2 regions of the Streptomyces sp. NPDC050988 genome follow, and region 1 is predicted to be linked to the other one. Evidence: riboswitches for the same ligand, from Rfam matches in the RefSeq annotation. Region 1 holds a riboswitch; the other holds the start of a gene.
The links. A riboswitch is a leader RNA that binds a small molecule or an ion and turns the genes downstream of it on or off. The one in region 1 is predicted to bind cyclic di-AMP.

Region 1 (9,077 bases):
CGGCGAAGCGCGACTGACCGGCCAGGACCACGCCCCGCAGATTGGCGACGGCGGCCCTGAGGTCGTACGAGATGAGCTCCGAGGCGATCTTCTCCACCTCGGTCAGCCTCCTGTCCGCCGAGTCGATGAGGCCCTCTCCCACATCGAGGAAAGCGAGCCGCAACGCCCGGTAGGCCCACCGCGGACGGGCGCCCATGGCCCGGGTGCACGCGTTCGTCGGTGTCCATTCCCACCTGGCCGAAGCCGTCGCGCAGCAGCCGCCCATACCCGTCAGCTACGCCTCCGTCGCCTACTGGGCCATCCACGCCTTCATCTGGGTCGACGCGGCAGGGGTCAGGCGGCCCGTGCGGTACCGCTGGGAACCGGTGGCCGGGCGCACCGACCTGACCGCCGCCGAGGCGGCCACCCGTACCGCCCAATACCTGACCGACGAACTGCACCAGCGCCTGGAGCACGCACCGGTGGCGTTCGACCTGCGGATCCAACTCGCGGAACCCGATGACCCCACTCACGACCCCAGCACCGTCTGGCCCGGCCACCGCAAGGAGATCACCGCCGGGCGCCTGGAGATCACCGCACCCGCCGACGACCAGGATCCCTGGAACACACAGGCCTTCAACCCCACCCGTGTCACCACCGGCATCCAGCTCTCCGACGACCCCGTACTCGCCTTCCGGGCCCACGCCTACGCCGAATCCCACCTCCGACGCAGCCACAACGAGTAGAGCTTCGCCCCATGTTGGCCCCGCTCGGGAGTGAACCACCTTGATTCGCGCGGCGTTTGACGTAATGACAGCACAACGCCCCCGCATCCGACACCTGTTGGCGTAGCGACTCCAGGAGCGATTCGACGAGTGCTTCGGGGGCCCGACGAATGGATGGACTTGAACAAGCAGACCAAGAGGTCTCCCGGTCGGCGCGGCCTGTTGCGAGGCGCCATGGTGGCGTGTTGCGCGATGGCCCTGTCCACCGCGGGGGCGACAGCGGCGAGCGCCTCGGCACCGACCGCGCGCACCGTGGACTATGTGGCACTGGGCGACTCGTACGCCTCCGGCCCCGGCATACCGACCCAGGTCGACACCGCGTGCGCGCGGTCAGACCAGAACTATCCGTCCCTTCTCGCGGCAGCGAGGAACTGGCAGCTGACCGACGTCAGTTGTTCGGGCGCCACGACGACGGCCCTGGCCGGACCTCAGGGCTCGCGACCGCCGCAACTGGACGCACTCGGCGCGGACACGGACGTGGTCACCCTGACCATGGGCGGCAACGACATCGGGTTCTCCAGCAATCTGGCCACCTGCGCCGGACTGACGTCCAAGGACCCGACGGGCAACCCGTGCCAGACGTTCTTCACGAGCGGCGGCACGGACCAGCTCGAACAGCGCGTCAACGACACCGCTCCCAAGATCGCCGCGGCGCTGGACGCCGTCCGGCAGCGGGCTCCGCACGCCAAGGTCCTGGTGGTCGGCTACCCCGACCTGTTCCCGGACGACGGGGTCGGCTGCACCAGCTCCGCCGTACCGCTCGCGGCCGGTGACTTCGCCTATCTGCGGGACACCGAGAAGAAGCTCAACGCGATGCTCGCGAGCCAGGCGGCGGCGAACGGTGCGGGCTACGTCGACACCTACACCCCGTCGGTGGGCCACGACATGTGCAAGCCGGCCGGAGAGCGCTGGATCGAACCCCTGGCCGCGGCGGCCCCGGCCGCGCCCGCCCACCCCAACGCCCGGGGTCAGCAGGCCATGGCCGCCACGGTGGAGCGTGCCCTCCACTGCCGCGCGTACCGCCGGTGACCTGAGGGGGGCGGGGCACCGGCTGTCCTGAGGAACGCCGGTGCCCCGCCCCCGAACAGTCCGAAGGACCTGTTGGTCATCCCACAAGGACCCGTTGGTCATCCCACGACCGAAGGAACGTGTACCTGATGACAGGAGAACGCATATGACAACTCTGACAAGCGATTACATCGTCGTCGGAGGCGGCACCGCGGGCTGCGTGCTGGCCGCGCGGTTGTCGAGCGAGCCCGGGACACGCGTGGTGCTCCTGGAGGCCGGCGAGGCGAGCGGCCCGGCGGAGATGGCGTACCCGGATCCCCTGGCGGCCTTCGGTCTGTGGGGCTCCTCCGTGGACTGGGCGTACTCCACGACGGCCCAGGCCGGCACCGAGGACGCCGTGCACGCGTGGCCGCGGGGCAGGGTGCTCGGTGGGTCGAGCGCCATCAACGGCATGGTGCACCACCGCGGGCACCCCGACAGCTACGACGCCTGGGAGAAGCAGGGCGCGACGGACTGGAACTACAACGCCCTGCTGCCGTTCTTCCGGCGGAGCGAGCGGGCCGAGGGGCGCGACCCCCAGGTGCGTGGCACCGACGGCCCCATGCGCATCGAGGCGAGCCCGGCCCCGAACCCGCTCGCCGAGGCCGCGTTCCGCGCCGCGGTGGAGGCCGGGCACACGCCACTGGACGACGGCAACGGTCGCGGGAGCGAGGGGGTGTCGTGGCGGGAGAGGAACGTCGCCGACGGCCGACGGCAGAGCGCCGCAGAAGCCTATCTGCGCCCTGTCCTGGCCAGGCCCAACCTCACGGTGATCACCGGCGCGTACGTACGTCGGCTCGTGCTGGAGAACGGGCGCTGCCGAGGGGTGGAGTATTCCGTCGCCGGTGAGGTGCGAACCGTCCTGTCCGATCGGGAGACCGTCCTGGCAGCCGGCACGATCGGGTCACCGCACCTGCTCATGCTCTCCGGTATCGGTCCCGTGGATCACCTCTGGGACGTCGGCGTCGAGGTCGTGGCCGATCTGCAGGGGGTCGGTGGCAATCTCCACGACCACGTGACCAGCTACGTCGTCCACGGCTCCGACCGGCAACCGCCGAGCGGCCCGTCCGCTGAGGCGCAGGTGCTCACCCGGAGTTCGGACGGCGTGGCCCCCGACCTGCTGCTGCTCTTCGCCGGAGCGGCGCTGCGGCCCCGGTGGACGGGCGCGGACCTGGGCGGCTACTCCATCCTGTTCTCCCTCATGGACCCGTACAGCCGGGGCACCCTGCGCCTGCAGAGTTCGGACCCCACCGCGGCTCCGCTGATCGATCCGGCCTACCTCAGCGACGACCGGGACCTCGACCGGCTTCTCGTCGGCCTGCGCCTCGCGCGTGAACTCGGCGGTACAGAGGCGCTCGCGCCGTGGCGGACGGTCGAGTCCTTCCCCGGCGTCGACGTTCAGGACGAGGAATCCTGTCGCGCGTACCTGCGGTCCACGGCGAGCACTTACTTCCATCCGGTGGGGACCTGCCGGATGGGCATGGACGAACTCGCCGTGGTGGACCCGCAGTTGCGGGTACGGTCCATCGAGGGACTGCGCGTCGCCGACGCCTCGGTCATGCCGTCCGGTTCGTCGGCCGAGTACAAGGGCGCTCTGTGGACGATCCCGAGCGCGTACATCGAGACGCTCCCCGTGCAGCGTCCCCGCCCGCCCGTGCTCCTCGGCGGTTTCACTCCGGCCACCCTGGAACGTATCGGCCGTCGCGCGGACGGCTGGGCGGGCGTGGGGCTGCCGGTGCCCCAACTGGCCTACGTCATCGGCCAGATACGGCAGATCGCGGAGGCCAACGGACGTGACCCCGACGCCCTGCGCACCGTCGTCCGGGTGAACCCCGTGGTGACGGCCGAGGCCGCGCCGAACGATGCCGTTCCGCACCGGGGAACGGTCGCACAGGTCTCGGACTACCTCCTCGCCGCCCATGCGGCCGGGGCGGACGAGGTTCTCATCGACCTGCAGCAGACCGCACGCAGCCCGCACGAAGTGACGGACCTGGCGCACCGTTTCCACGAGCTGCTGAGCAAGGGTTAGGCGCCTGTCCGGCCGCCGCTCGCACGCCCGTTGGGAGGCCCGCCCGTACGGGGCGTGAGCCGGATGACCGGACCCGTGGACCACGGGTCCGGTCATCCGGGTCGGCCAGGATCAGATGTCGCCGAAGTCCGGTGATGTCTCGACCAGGTACGACGAAGGTCACAGTTATATATCGGACACTTCGCCCTTCAATCTTCACACGAGGTGCACATGTTGGCTAAGTTGACGGACAGGACGCACGACTCCCTCCGGTGAACCTCGCCGGGTCGCGCGGCCTCCGCCGAATCCGGTGGCCCTCGCGGCGACCGGAACCGGGGACCCAACCGAACTTTGGGGTGAATCGGCCCAACCGCCCGACAGGGCAAGGGCCGTAGGGCATACCTTCCGGATTCCTCGCCCGAACCCGACAGCTAACTCGGTAGGCGGAGCACGGAAGGAGTACGGCTCCCATCGCGCCGGAACGAACCCCGCGCCCCGGAGGCAACAACCTCCCGGGTATACCCCGGCCCGCCCTCGCGACGGCGGCCGCCACCTCAGTGGATCTCTACTCCTCGGCCGGCGGATCCTCGGCCGGCGGATCCTCGCCCGCACGAGGGGACGACGGGCCCAGTCGCGAAGAGGTCCAGCAGCGGATCAGCAGCCTCTACGACCAGGCGGAGACCGTCAGCGGGAACTACAACGCGACGCGGGCGATGAACTCGGGGCGGCCGCGCGAGCGTATGACGCCCGGGCCCGACATCGGGCGTGGGCGTGCCGACACGGTCGCCGCCGCCGATCCCGTTCTGAGCGACCGCGCCAAGCAGTGGTTCGACGTGGGGCGTTCGCAGCTGGGGCCCCTCATCCCCGCCGTGCTGCCGCCCGACAGAATGCCGGACCGCGGCCAGACCGAGACGCGGCCCAAGACCCCCGGTGGGCGTCAGGGGGACCGGTCTTCCGAGGAGCGGTCGTCCGGCCGTGCGCTGGAAGGGGCAGGCAAACCCCTCCTTGAGCTGACCGCAGGACCCGGCGCCGCGACACCCGCCCGACCCGTGGCGGAGCTGACCGCAGGACCCGTCGCCGCGCTGCCGGCCGTGCCGCAGGCGCGCCAGGAGGCCACCGCGCTCCTGCCCGCGACCGCCGCCGACCCGCGGCAGTCGCTGAAGACCTCCAAGCAGCGGAACCAGAGCAAGCTCGCGAAGGCCCGTGAACTGCTCTCCGCACACACCGCCCGGCAGAGCGCGCCGGTGGCGGCCATCGAGCCCCCGCCGGCGGCGACCGCCTGGTCCACCACCGAGGGACAGGGCTACCGCCAGCCCGAGGCCGAATGGTGGCAGCCGCAGGCACAGGCGCAGCCGCTGTCGGCCGGTTTCGGCATGGAACCGGCTGTCGACGCACTGGGCGGCCCGGACCTGACGTTCGGCATGGGCCTGCCCGCTGCTCCGGCTCCGGCGATCGCTCCGCCGATCGCTCCGGCTCCGTCGGTCGGTATGGATCTGCCCATGGGCCCGGACCTGACGTTCGGTATGGCTCCCTCCATCGACGCCCGTACGCCGATCGGCACGGGAGTGCCCATCGGTTCGGACGGTGCTGCGAACCCGGGGTACGGCACTCCGACCCCGGGATACACCGCTGCGCCCCCGGCATACGGCGGATCGGCCCCCGGATACGGCGGGAAGGCCGCGACAGCCGTCGACTTCGCGCGTGAGCAGATCGGCAAGCCCTGTGTGTGGGGCGCGATGGGGCCGGGCTCGTACGACTGCTCCAGCCTCACTCAGGCGGCCTGGAAGGCGGCGGGGGTCGCACTCCCGCGTACCGTGAACGATCAGGCGGTCGCGGGCATGGCGGTGCCCCTCTCCGACATCCGTCTCGGCGACCTGGTCCTCTTCCACGGGCACGTCGGCCATGTCGGCATCTACAGCGGCAACGGCATGATGGTCCACGCGCCGAGCCCGGGGGCGGCCATCCGTGAGGAGTCGATCCACTGGGCCGGCGAGTCGGCGATCCACAGCGTGATCCGGCCCGCCTGACCCGACCCGGAGGCCGTATCGGTGCGCGCGCGAGGCGCCGCCCGATACGGCCCCTGATCGTCTCGTTCCGGAGACGGCAGGTCCGCGAAAGTGTCAGCTCATGTCGAGCGAGACGGCGACGTCGGTGATGGCTACGGGGAACTGGTCCACACTGGTCGTGGCTCCGGTGAGCACGTCGACGGTGTAGAACGTCGACGTCGAGGCACCGGCCGGGGTCAGGGTGGCGAAGGCCGTGTTCGAGATCGTCTTGCCGGCGCTCAGATCGCTGAAGATGTCGAAGCCCGCGTTGACACCGGCGTCGAAGCCCAGTGAGCCGGTCGGGACCAGCAGGCCGTTGGCGGGCGGCGACTGGATGACGACCTGGTCCGAGGTCGTGTTGATGTCGAACAGCGTCGTCGCGGTGGCCGAGTTCAGGTCGTTGTTGGTGTAGGCCGCTCCGGTGACACCGGGGGTCGTCGCCCCGTCCGTGGTCAGCGGGGTGTTCGTGGCGGTGCTGCTGTTGGCGAGGTTGTGCGCCAGGTTCTGACCGGTGTCACTGATGATCCGCAACCGGTCGGCCGCGGGGTTGAAGTCGACACCGAAGTTCGTGCCCTGCAGCGGAACACTGAGCTGCGAGACCTTGGTGACCAGCGGGTTCGGGACCGCGGGCGGGATCTGGACCGTGTAGATGCCGCCCTTGTTGCCGACCAGGTACAACAGTCCGTTCTGTACGCGGAAGTCGAGCCCGACGACGGCGGTGTCGCCGACGAGCCCGTCGATGCGCCTGAACCAGTTGAGCGTGCCGGGGTCGTCGGTGTTGAACGAGGCCATCAGCGTACCGTCGGCCGAGATACCGAACGCCAGCAGACGGGGCGGCGCCGCGTGGCTGGTGCCCGGCGTCGCCACGACGAGTGCCGCCATGGCGGACGCGGCCGCGACCGCCGCGGCCATTCTCTTCTTGAGCCCTGCTTTCATCGCTTCTTCCCTCTCGGTCGGCGTGAGCTTGAGCGTGGATGTGAGCGCGAGCGTGTGCTGGGGCAGAGGCATTGCCGCCTGGCCCGCCAGGCCGGATCGACAGTCGGCGACGGCAAGCTATGAGGCAGGACTGGACATCCACTGGACGGTGATTGAACGACCGGACGGCGGGGGCTCCGCCAGGTCACGGACCCGATGTGGTCGACGCCGCAGTAGCTGCCGCCCATGGCCCGAGGGCCCGGCGGGCGCGCTCGGCGCCCGCCTGCGCGCGTGCCAGCTGGTCGTGCTCACCGGTGACGGACGCGACCGTCGCGGCGGTGGAGTGGTGGTCGAGCGCCTCGTCGTGACGGCCGCTGCCGTGCAGCGCCTCGGCGAGGCCGTTGAGCGCCGACGCCTCCCCGTAGCCCTCCCCGTTCTCGCGGAACAGTTCGAGGGCTCGCCGCTGGCAGGTGACCGCGGCCTCGAACTCGCCCTGCTTCAGCCGGATGTCGCCCAGACCGGACAGCGCGTACGCCTCGCCGCCGTGGTGCCCCAACTGCCGGAAGAGCGCGAGGGCCTGCTCCTGGCATTCGGCCGCGGCCTCCGAACGGCCCAGCCGCAGAAGGGCGTTGCCGAGGTGGGAGAGCGTGCGGGCGCGGCCGATCCGGTCACCTGTCAGATCGTGCAGGGCGAGGGCCTGCCGTTGGTGGTCGGCCGCCTGCTCGTAATCGCCCAGCCGCAGACAGACATTGCCGAGGTTCGTGAGGGTGCGGGCCTGGCCCACCTGGTCGCCGGTCTCCCGGTAGAGGGCGAGGGCCTGTTGATGGTCGTGCGCCGCGTCGCGGAGGCTGCCCAGCCGCCAGTGCACGTTGCCGAGGTTGGACAGGGTCCTGGCCCGCCCCGCCAAGTCGCCCGTCCGGTGGTGCAGTTCGAGGGCCCGTACGAGATGGTCCTCGGCCGTTCCCGCGTCGGCCAGCCGCCAGTGAACGACTCCGAGGTTGGTCAGCGCGTGGGCCTGTCCACCCAGATCCCCGAGCGTCTCGGCGGCCCGCAGGGCGTGGCGGTGGATCTCCAGCGCTTCGGTGTGGTGACCGGAGTCGAGGTGGCGGAAGAGCAGAGCGGCCAGCCGGACGGCGTGGCGGGGACTGCCTCGGTCCGCGGCCACCGCGCAGACGGCGGCCAGCGTCGGCCGCTCGGTGTCCAGCCAGGCCCGTGCCGCGGCCGCGTCACCGACGACGGGCGGGACGCGGACGGACGGTTCGACGGCGGGCCTGTGGTGCCGCTCGGCCGGGTAGAGCGTGTCCATGGCCGCCGCGGCCGTGCCGAGATAGTGGTCGAAGAGACGGACCAGCGCGGCCTGCCGTTCGGCCTTGGAGTCATGCGTACGGGTCAGGCGGTACGCGTAGGCGCGCAGCAGGTCGTGCGTGCCGAACCGGCCCGGCCGGGCGGGCTGAAGGAGGTGGGCGCGGGCCAGCAACGCCAGGGTCCCGGCGGCGTGGGGCGGAGTCTCACCGGCGCCTGCGTGCTCGTCGCCCGGTACGGCAGCTGACGTGTGGTGCCCCGGCGTGTGGGCCGGTGTCCGGCCCGGCATGTGCTCGCGCGTGTGGGCCGGCGTCCGGCCCGGCACGTGTTCCGGCGTGTGGCGTGGCACGCTGCCCGGCGCCTGGCCCGACTTGGTGCCCGGCACGTGCCCGGGTCTCTCGTCCCGCGTGGTGCCCGGCATACGGATCGGTCCTTCGCTCGGCACAGGGCTCGGTGCTTCGCCCGGCATCGGGGTCGGCTCCTCGCCCGGCACAGGGGTCGTTGTTTCGCCCGGCGCTTCGCCGATCAGCGCCGCGACCGCATGTGCGTCCGCCTCCGGTCCGGGGTGCAGGCTCAGCAGGCGGAAGGTGCGGGCGGCCGGTGCGGGGAGTCGCTCGTAGGACCAGGAGAACACCGCCTCCACCGCCGCACGCCGGTCACCGCCCGCGTTCAGGAGATCGAGCCGTCGCTGCTGGTCGGCCAGCTCCGCCACCAGGTCCGCCAGTCGCGACGGCGGGTGGGCGACGGCGAGTTCGGCCGCGACCCGGAGCGCCAGCGGGAGACGGGCGCACTGTTCGGCCAGGGCGGCGGCCGGCCCCGGCTCGGTGTCGACGCGCCCACCGACCAGCGTGCGCAGCAGGGCGAGGGCGTCGGGCGGCGGGAGCGGGCCCAGACCGATCCGGCGGGCGCCGTGCAGGGCCACCAGCCCGGCGAGGCTGTCCCGGCTGGTGACCACGACCGTACAGGCCGGTGAGCCGGGAAGAAGCGGGCGGACCT
Region 2 (9,077 bases), on a different contig from region 1:
TGGTTCCGGCAGAAGCTCGTGCCGGACCTGGAGCGGGTGCGGGTCGTCTCGGTCGACCGGCGGGGCGACCAGGGGGATGCCGGGCGGGGCGCTCATCGGGGTGGCCCGGGGGGCGGTCGGCGCGGCTCGGGCGGCTTCGAACTCAAGCTGGACTCCGGGGAGTTGTTCACCGCGCGGGCGGTCGTCGTCGCGACCGGGCTGTCGGGGCTGGCGCATCTGCCGCCCGAGCTGGCCGCGGCCGCGCCCGACGGACCGACCCCCACGGGGCCCGTCTCGCACAGCTCGCAGCTCCACGACCTGTCCCGGTTCTCCGGCAAGGAGCTGATCGTCGTGGGCGCGGGCCAGTCCGCCCTGGAGACGGCGGCGCTCGCGGCGGAGGCGGGCGCGCAGGTGCGCGTGGTGGCGCGCGGCAAGGGATCGGTCGCCTTCGGCGCGCCCCCGTGGTCGCAGCCGCGGCTGCGACCCGAGTCGCCCTTCGGCCGGGCCTGGTCGCTGTGGGCCCTCAGCTACTACCCCCACCCGTACCGCCATCTGCCGCCGCAGGCCCGGCACTTCCTGGTCCGCAGGGTGCTCGGCCCTCTCGGTGCCTGGTGGCTGCGGGAGCGGTTCGAGGGGAAGGTACGGGTGAGCGAGGTGTCGCGGATCGTCCGCTCCGGATCGGCGGGCGGCCACCCGGCCCTCGCCGTCCAGACCCTCGCCGGACGCGTCGAGGAACTCTCCGCGGACCACGTCGTCGCCGCGACCGGATACCGCGTCGACCTCGCCGCGATGGACTTCCTCGGGCACGAACTCCGTACGGAGCTGGCGGTGAGCCGGGGGACACCGAAGCTGGGCGCCGGGTTCAGGTCCTCCGTACCCGGGCTGTACTTCACGGGGCTGCCGGCGGCGGCTTCGTACGGTCCCGTGATGCGGTTCGTGTGCGGGACGGAGTTCGCCTCACCGCGGTTGGTCCGGCATCTGGTGGGGGCGCGCGGCTGAACGGAACCTCCGCTTCGTGCGCGCACGCATCGACCCGTCGCCGACGCCGCCGAGCGGCACGAAGGGCGCGCGGGTGCCGCGTCCGTGGGACGGGGCGGGGCACCGGGAGATGGGACCCGGCGGCGGGCGACGGGCCGGTTGACCGGGGGCGGGGGAGCGGGCAGGGCATGGCCAACTGTTCGCCTTCGCCTGCGATTTGCCTCCGATCGGCCGACGGATGGTGCCTGTGACGACCTCTGTGCCTGACGAGATACCGGACGACGTCCGGTTCCCGTCGAGTCGTTGGGGCGTTCGATCCGTATTCTCTGATCATGGCCGCACCGATCGCATATTCACTCATCGCCACTGACCTGGACGGGACGTTGTTGCGAGGCGACGACACCCTTTCGGACAGGTCACGCGCCGCGCTGGCGATGGCAATCGGGAGAGGTGCCAGGCACCTCGTGGTGACGGGGCGCCCGGCACCTCGCGTACGCCCCCTGCTGGACGAACTGGGCAGCCGGGGACTGGCGGTGTGCGGTCAGGGGGCGCAGTTGTACGACGCAGGCGCCGAGCGCATGGTGTGGTCGGTCACCCTCGACCGTGAGCTGGCCGAGACGGCGCTCGGCAAGATCGAGGCAGAGGTCGGGGACCTGTACGCCGCGGTCGACCAGGACGGGGTCGACGGCCTCACGCTCATCGAGCCGGGGTACGAGATGCCGCACCCGACGCTCCCCGCGGTACGGGTCCTGCGCCGCGACGACCTCTGGACGGAACCCATCAGCAAGGTGCTGTTGCGCCATCCCCTGCTGTCCGACGACGAGTTGGCGTCCGCGGCCCGCGGAGCGGTCGGTTCCCTCGCCACGGTCACGATGTCCGGCCCCGGCACAGTCGAACTCCAGCCATGTGGAGTGACCAAGGCGACGGGTCTCGCCCTGGCGGCCGAACACCTCGGCCTCACTCCCGCCACCACGATCGCTTTCGGTGACATGCCCAACGACATTCCGATGTTCGACTGGGCGGCCCACGGCGTCGCGATGGCCAACGCCCACCCCGAACTCCAGGCGGTGGCCGACGAGGTGACCCTCTCGAACGAGGAGGACGGCATCGCGGTGGTACTGGAACGGCTCTTCGGCTCGCGGTCCTAGTTCTGCGTCAGGGGTCTGCGTCAGGAGAAAGCCGGGCGTGCCCGCGGAGAGGTCGGTCTCCCTCGCCGCGGGCACACCCGGCACCGTTTCCCTGGCCACGGGCACGCCCGGCACCGGTCGGCCCGATACCGCCCCGGTACCGGCCCGAAACCGGCCCGCTCAGTAGGCCCCGAAGACGTTGTCGATCGAGCCGTACCTCGCGGCGGCGTAGTTGCACGCCGCCGTGATGTTGGCGACCGGGTCGAAGGGGTCCATCGAGGTGCCGGCCACGTGGTAGGCGTTGAAGGTCGGGTCGATGGTCTGGAGGAGCCCCTTCGACGGCGTACCCGCGGCCGCGTTGGAGTCCCAGTTGTTCATGGCCCGCGGGTTGCCCGACGACTCGCGCATGATGTTGCGGTAGATGCCGTCGTACGACCCCGGGATGCCCTGCTGGGCCATGATGTCCAGCGACTCCCTGATCCAGCCGTCGAGGTCGTTCGTGTACGTCTTCGCGGCGGCGGGGGTGACGGCGGACGCGGTGGACGCCTTGGTGGCAGTGGCCGTCTTTGCCGAGCTCTGGGCGTTTTTCGTGCCGACCGTCAGCTTGAGGCCTGGGCGGATGACCGCCGGGTCGTCGCCGATGACCGCGCGGTTGGCCTTGTACAGGTTCTGCCAGCCGCCGCTCGTGGAGTGCTTCTTGGCGATCTTGGTCAGGGTGTCGCCCGCGACCACCTTGTAGGTGATGAGCGAGACCTGCGGGACCGCGGCTGGTGCGACCTGGGCGGCCTGCGTCGGCTGTGCGGCGTGGGCGCCGGTCGCGCCCACGATGGGGAGCGCGAGCGCGGCTCCGCCGGTTCCCGCGGCGACGATGCCGCGCGTGAGGGTGTTCATTCTGGTGCGGCGGTGCTTGCCTCGTGCGGCCATGGCGCGTTTCCTCTCCGACGCCTGCGAGGTGAGCTGTCGGGTTCGGGCGGGAGTTGCCCGGCCGCATGGTGCACGCGGCTTCACCCCGAGCCGTTCCGGAATCCGGACCGGCGGCCTACCTGGGTCCCCCGCTCCTGCCGTACGCGAGTGAATGGGTGGTTGGGATCTCCGGGCGGCGGCAGGATTAGGCGGTCCATCCGGAGTGACGTGAACGTATGCGAGAGCACATGCCGTGAACAAGCCCAGAATTCACATGGAGATGCCATTTGCCTGTTCGGGGCAGATGGTAATTCTTGATCCATTCGGAAGGTGAAGTTCAACTTGCTTTGAGCAAAGGTGAATCGACCGGCTCCGCAAAGCGGCCGTCCCGAGCGGACGTGACCCAATTCACGTGCACAGGTGGGGAATTAGGTGCGCCACGTGCCTAATACGGGCAAGTCGGGCGGAGTCGGGATGTCCGCCCAGTCGGCATAAGGGACTACTTGTCCAGAAACGTTCTCTCTGCTCTTCGAGGTGCCGGAGAGTTCAGCCTTCTGGGTTCCAGAGAGTGAGTACGTCACGCAGTTTCTGCCGGTGGCTGTCGATCCAGTTCCGGGGAAGATCGACGGGAACGCACACCGGGGCCATGGAAATCGTGTCGTCCTCCACGATCACCTTGTGGCAATCCCGTTCTCCCGTGAGCCGAATGGGAATCGACGGGTCCTCGCTCCACCGTCATCAGCGGGTGCCGGCCGAGGACCGTGATCCTGACCGAATTGCCCTCCTCGTCGGCGAGGAGCGCGAGGTCCGTCGGGCCGGTGCGGTGGTCGGCCGGGAGGTCGGCGTCGCAGAGGGCACAGACGAAATGGGCGTCCTGTACGGAGTTCCACTCGGCGCAGGACGCGCAGCGGCGGTAGGTGACGGGTTGCTCGCGTACGTGACCGCCCGGCCGGACGAGGTCCTCGCGAAGCCCAACTTCCCGGCGGCGCGCACCGGTTTCCCGTCCGCGCAGGCCACGTGCTCGGAGCGGCGTGGGGCCAGGCGCAGGGTCACGGAGGCGTCGACGACGAAGGTGAACGGCTCGTCGAGTTCGTCGGCGGGGCTGGCGGACAGGAAGGCGTCGAGGTCGGCCCGGGTCCGGATCCGGGTGCCGCCCGCGCCGGGCCGGACGGCCTCCCTTATGTCTTCGGGCCCCACATAGACGTACGCGGTCATGGGGCCCGCACACGCGTTCTCGGTCATTCGGGGAGCGTACGAGTTCACCCCGCGGTCCGCGGAATCCTTTTCTCCCAGGTGCGGTGGAACACCACCTCGTCACCGTCCTTGCAGATCACCTCGTTCGAGGTGATGAAGTCCGCCTCGTCGCAGGTGGTTTCGGAGTGCGCCTCGACGCTCGCGTCCCACGGCAGGTCCGGCCGGTGCAGCCGGACGAACCAGTCCGAGCGGGCCCGGGCCGACAGTGGGTCCGACTCGACGATCGTGTACGTGTCCAGGGCCTCCTCGGTGAATTCGAGGCCGTCGGGATACACACGGGTGCCTCCGTAGCGCGGGTCCACCTCCAGACGCCACTCGCCCTTGGCGACATCGCGGACGACGAGACGCTCGGGGCGCGGCTCGTCCAGTGTCGCGGGGAAGTTGACCCCCATGGGCGCCGCCTGCTCCGGCTCCTCGAAGGAGATGGACGGGTCCGACTCCTGTACGCGGAGCGGGAGTTCCAGCACGCTCCCCGAGGGCGTGAGAGTGAAGCCCGCCTCCGAACCCGGCTGGGGCCAGATCCAGGGCCAGTACGCGGAGGAGACGGCGAGACGGACGCGATGGCCCGGAGGGAAGGCGTGCCCGATCGCGTTCAGGTCGAAAGCCACATCCTCCGTAGAGCCCGGTTTCCACGGAACCACCTGGTCGCGGCCATGACGGGCTGACAGGTTCAGGACGCCCCGGGTGACGAGGGTCGAGGACCCGTCGGGAGCCACGTCGCAGATTCGGGCCACTACTTGTCCACGCGCCGCCTCCGTAGTGAGCCTCAACCTCACCCGCGGGCGGCCCAGCACCCAGATCTCCTCCGGGACCTCGAAGTCGAAGCACGCCGATCTCGCGTCCTCGTCCCGCTGGTCGGGAGGCAGGTCCGCGTCGTTGCCGAAAGGGAAGAAGCGGCCCGCGTCCACCCCCGTGTGCTGAGGCGACCGCACCACCACGGGCTCGCCCTGAAGGGCGTACGTCACCGGGGCCACCAGAGGAGAGGGCCAGGCCGGATCGCCCACCCAGCGGCCCGGCAGCGTCGGGTACACCGTGGCGGGCGGGTGGGAGTCGCTGACGTACGAGCGCAGGAGCGGCTCGGACATGACTCCGGTCTCCTTGCCCTTGAGCCAGTGGTCCCACCAGCGCAGCGTCTCCTGGAGGAAACCGATCGCCGGGCCGGGCGGCAGCCCCCGGTCGGGGTACTGGTGCGACCACGGCCCGACGATCCCCCGTACGCGGTCCGCCGGGAGGTGTTCCACCAGACGCAGGACCGCGTCCCGGTACGGGTCGTGCCAGCCGCCGACCGCGAGCACCGCCGCCCGGACCGCCGAGTAGGCCTCGCACACGCTGCCGCGGCGCCAGTGGTCGTCCCTCGTCTGGTGCGCAAGCCAGGTGTGCAGGAACGGATCGACGGTCTCCAGTCGTTTGACCCACAGGTCGTGCCAGACCTCGCCCGCGTAGACCGGATCCGGCGGGCGGGAGACGAACGCGAGCATGGTCGCCGCCCACGCGTGCATGTCGACGGCGAGCACGGAACCACCCATGTAGTGCACGTCGTTGTCATAGCGGTCGTCCGTCGAGCAGACCGTGACGACCGCCTTGAGCGGCTCGGGCGCGAGGGCCGCGATCTGGAGGGAGTTGAAGCCGCCCCAGGAGATGCCGAACATGCCGACCTTGCCCGAGCACCAGGGCTGGGCCGCGAGCCAGTTGACGACCTCGACCCCGTCGGCCAGCTCCGTCGCCGAGTACTCGTCGCCGGGCATGCCCTCGGAGTTCCCGTGCCCCCGGATGTCCACGCGTACGGAGGCATAGCCGTGTCCCGCGTACCAGGGGTGGCGCTGCCAGTCGCGCGGGGCCGTCCAGTCGGTCAGGCGGTAGGGCAGGTATTCGAGCAGGGCCGGTACGGGTTCGTCGGTGAGCGGGCGCCACACGCGCGCGTAGAGCTTGGTTCCGTCCGGGAGGGGAACGCGGAGGTCCTGGTGAGTCGTCTCGTAGGGGAAGGACGTACGGATGCGCATGGCGGTGACCTCCAGGGCCTGTGGGGTCTCAGTGGACCGGGTGCATCGTGCGGCGCAGCCAGGGCGCGGCGGCGATCACGAGCAGACCGGCGGCGACCGCGATCGCGCCGTTGACGCCGAAGTAGGCGGGCTTGGAGACGTCGTCGTAGAGCTTCACTGTCTGGGCCTGGATGCCGTTGGCGAGGGCCAGCGAGAGGAACCAGAGGGACATCGTCTGGCTGGCGAAGGCCCGTGGGGCCAGCTTCGTGGTGGCCGACATGCCGGAGGTCTCCAGGAGGATGTCGCCGAGCCCCAGCAGGAAGTACGAGCCGACGATCCACCAGGCCGACATCAGGTAGTCGTCGTTGTCGTGGCCGGAGGTCGGCAGGACCATCAGGAGGAAGGACAGGCCTCCCAGCACCACCCCGAACGCGATCTTGTTGGAGGCGTGCGGCTGGCTGTGCCCCATCCGGACCCACAGCGCGGCCACGACCGGGGCGAGCGCCACCTCGAAGGCGCCCAGTGCCGACGCGTACCAACTGGCGGGGAAGTCGAAGCCGAGGATCGTCGTCTCGGCGTTGGACGCGGCCAGCAGCATCATCGTCGAGTACGCCTGGAAGAGGATGAAGTTGAAGACCGTGGAGGCCAGGAACAGCACGATGTACGGGCGCAGCCGGCCCCGTTCCCCGGGCGTCACCCGGGGACTCCTGAACATCACCGCGAAGTAGACCACCGGAGCGATCACCGAGACCAGGGTCAGCAGGTCCACGAAGCGGCCCATGGTCAGCCATCCGGCGGCGGCCGACAGGACCGCGAGGACGGCCACCGCCGGCAGGCCGAGGACGATCAGGCGGACGGTCCTGCGCATGGACGCGGGCGGCAGTGCGAATTCGGCCGCGTTCCTGCGCCCGGCCAGGTGACGGCGGCCCGCGACGTACTGGATCAGACCGAGGGTCATACCGACCGCGGCCGCCGAGAAGCCCCAGTGCCAGCCCCGGTGGTCGCCGAGCCAGCCGGTGATCAGCGGGCCCGCGAAGGCGCCGATGTTGATCGCCATGTAGTACACGGCGAAACCGGCGTCGCGGCGGTCGTCGTCGGTGCGGTACAGCTTGCCGACCATGGTGGCGACGTTCGGCTTCAGCAGGCCCGTGCCCGCGCTGATCAGGCCGAGTCCCGCCCAGGTCATGGCCGCGGTGGGCACCGCCATCGCGTAGTGGCCGCAGGCGATCAGGACGCCGCCCCACAGGACCGCCCGGTACGAGCCGAGGATGCGGTCGGCCAGCCAGCCGCCGGCCACCGAGACCAGATAGACCAGCGTCCCGTACGCGGCCGAGACGGACGCGGCCGTTCCGGCGGACATGCCCATGCCGCCGTGGGCCACCGTGTCCGCGAAGTACAGGACGAGGATCGCCTGCATCCCCAGGAACGAGAACCGCTCCCAGACCTCCAGGCCCGAGAGGGTGAGCAGGCCCCTGGGCTGGCCGAAGAAGGCATGGTCGTCGGCGGGGTCCAAGGGCGGACCACCGGGCTCCGGATCGGGCTCCGGATCAGGGTCGGACTCGATCGTGTCGCGGGACAAGAAGCATCACTTCCTGAAAAATTGCTCGCTTTCAGGACGTACCGCATGTGTCGGCTGTATCGGATCTATCGGCTGTATCAGCAGATCAAGAACATACCTTCCGTGATCGGATACCGCCCGGCTGGAGGGTGGGGGCAAAAGGGGGCAGGTGGAGCGTGTCAGGCAGGGTGGTGGCAGGTGACGGGCGGGCGCTCACTCTGATCGAAAGGCGACCGGATACGCTGACTTGAGTGCCAGCAGCGACACATCGACAAACACCCACAGCATTCGCACCACCTGTAGTACCCAGCAGGCCCAGCACACTCAGAGCATCCAGAGACCGCCGCTGAGAGCGTCAGCAGACAGGAGACCCTCGTGACCGTCGTCGGGCCGTTCGGGCTGAGCGTGCGGGACCAGGCTCTCGAAGCCGATGTCCAGGCCGGATTGGCGGCTGTCGAGGAGGGACTGCTCGAGGCCACCAAGAGCGAGGTCCCGTTCATCACGGAGGCCGCGCAGCACCTCGTGCGCGCCGGCGGCAAGCGCTTCCGGCCGCTGCTCGTGACGCTCGCCGCGCAGTTCGGCGACCCTTACGCGCCGGGTGTCGTGCCCTCGGCCGTGGTCGTCGAGCTGACCCACCTCGCCACGCTGTACCACGACGACGTGATGGACGAGGCGGACGTGCGCCGCGGAGTGCCCAGCGCCAACAGCCGCTGGGGCAACTCGGTCGCGGTCCTCACCGGCGACTTCCTCTTCGCGCGGGCCTCGCACATACTGGCCGACCTCGGCCCCGAGGCCGTACGCATCCAGGCGGAGGCGTTCGAGCGGCTGGTCACCGGCCAGATCCTGGAGACGGCGGGCCCGCGTGACGGGCGAGACCCGATCGACCACTACATGGACGTGCTCAGCGGCAAGACGGGCTCGCTCATCGCTGTGGCGGGACGATTCGGCGCGATGATGTCGGGCGCCGACGAGACGGTCGTCGACGTGCTGACGCAGTACGGCGAGCGGCTCGGCGTCGCCTTCCAGCTCGCCGACGACGTGCTGGACATCGCCAGCGACACGCGTGAGTCCGGCAAGACGCCGGGCACCGACCTGCGCGAGGGCATTCCGACGATGCCCGTGCTGCGGCTGCGCGAGCGCGTGGAGCGGCTGGGGCTCGCCGAGGACATCGCGCTGTCGGAGCTGCTCGCCTCGGACCTGTCCGACGACGCGCGGCACGCCGAGGCGCTGGCCAGGCTGCGGGTGCACCCCGCTCTGGACCAGGCCCGCCGCGACACCGTGCGGTATGCGGAGGACGCC

Region 2: another riboswitch for cyclic di-AMP. It lies ahead of ACIBEI_RS45065 (transglycosylase SLT domain-containing protein); the one in region 1 lies ahead of ACIBEI_RS03040 (C40 family peptidase).

The regions. Positions count from the first base shown of each region.
Region 1 is NZ_JBITFQ010000001.1:699,774-708,850, reverse strand. Features, by position in the region: gene ACIBEI_RS03060 (hypothetical protein) at 1-196, opposite strand, end outside; gene ACIBEI_RS03055 (catalase) at 195-725, shown strand; gene ACIBEI_RS03050 (SGNH/GDSL hydrolase family protein) at 879-1,793, shown strand; gene ACIBEI_RS03045 (LLM class flavin-dependent oxidoreductase) at 1,939-3,840, shown strand; cyclic di-AMP (ydaO/yuaA leader) riboswitch at 4,109-4,281, shown strand; gene ACIBEI_RS03040 (C40 family peptidase) at 4,377-5,846, shown strand; gene ACIBEI_RS03035 (DUF4394 domain-containing protein) at 5,940-6,800, opposite strand; gene ACIBEI_RS03030 (AfsR/SARP family transcriptional regulator) at 6,985-9,077, opposite strand, start outside.
Region 2 is NZ_JBITFQ010000041.1:32,801-41,877, forward strand. Features, by position in the region: gene ACIBEI_RS45055 (FAD-dependent oxidoreductase) at 1-978, shown strand, start outside; gene ACIBEI_RS45060 (HAD family hydrolase) at 1,290-2,105, shown strand; gene ACIBEI_RS45065 (transglycosylase SLT domain-containing protein) at 2,265-3,008, opposite strand; cyclic di-AMP (ydaO/yuaA leader) riboswitch at 3,012-3,176, opposite strand; gene ACIBEI_RS45070 (DUF5959 family protein) at 3,534-3,662, opposite strand; gene ACIBEI_RS45075 (hypothetical protein) at 3,685-4,188, shown strand; gene ACIBEI_RS45080 (CocE/NonD family hydrolase) at 4,247-6,241, opposite strand; gene ACIBEI_RS45085 (peptide MFS transporter) at 6,270-7,799, opposite strand; gene ACIBEI_RS45090 (polyprenyl synthetase family protein) at 8,154-9,077, shown strand, end outside.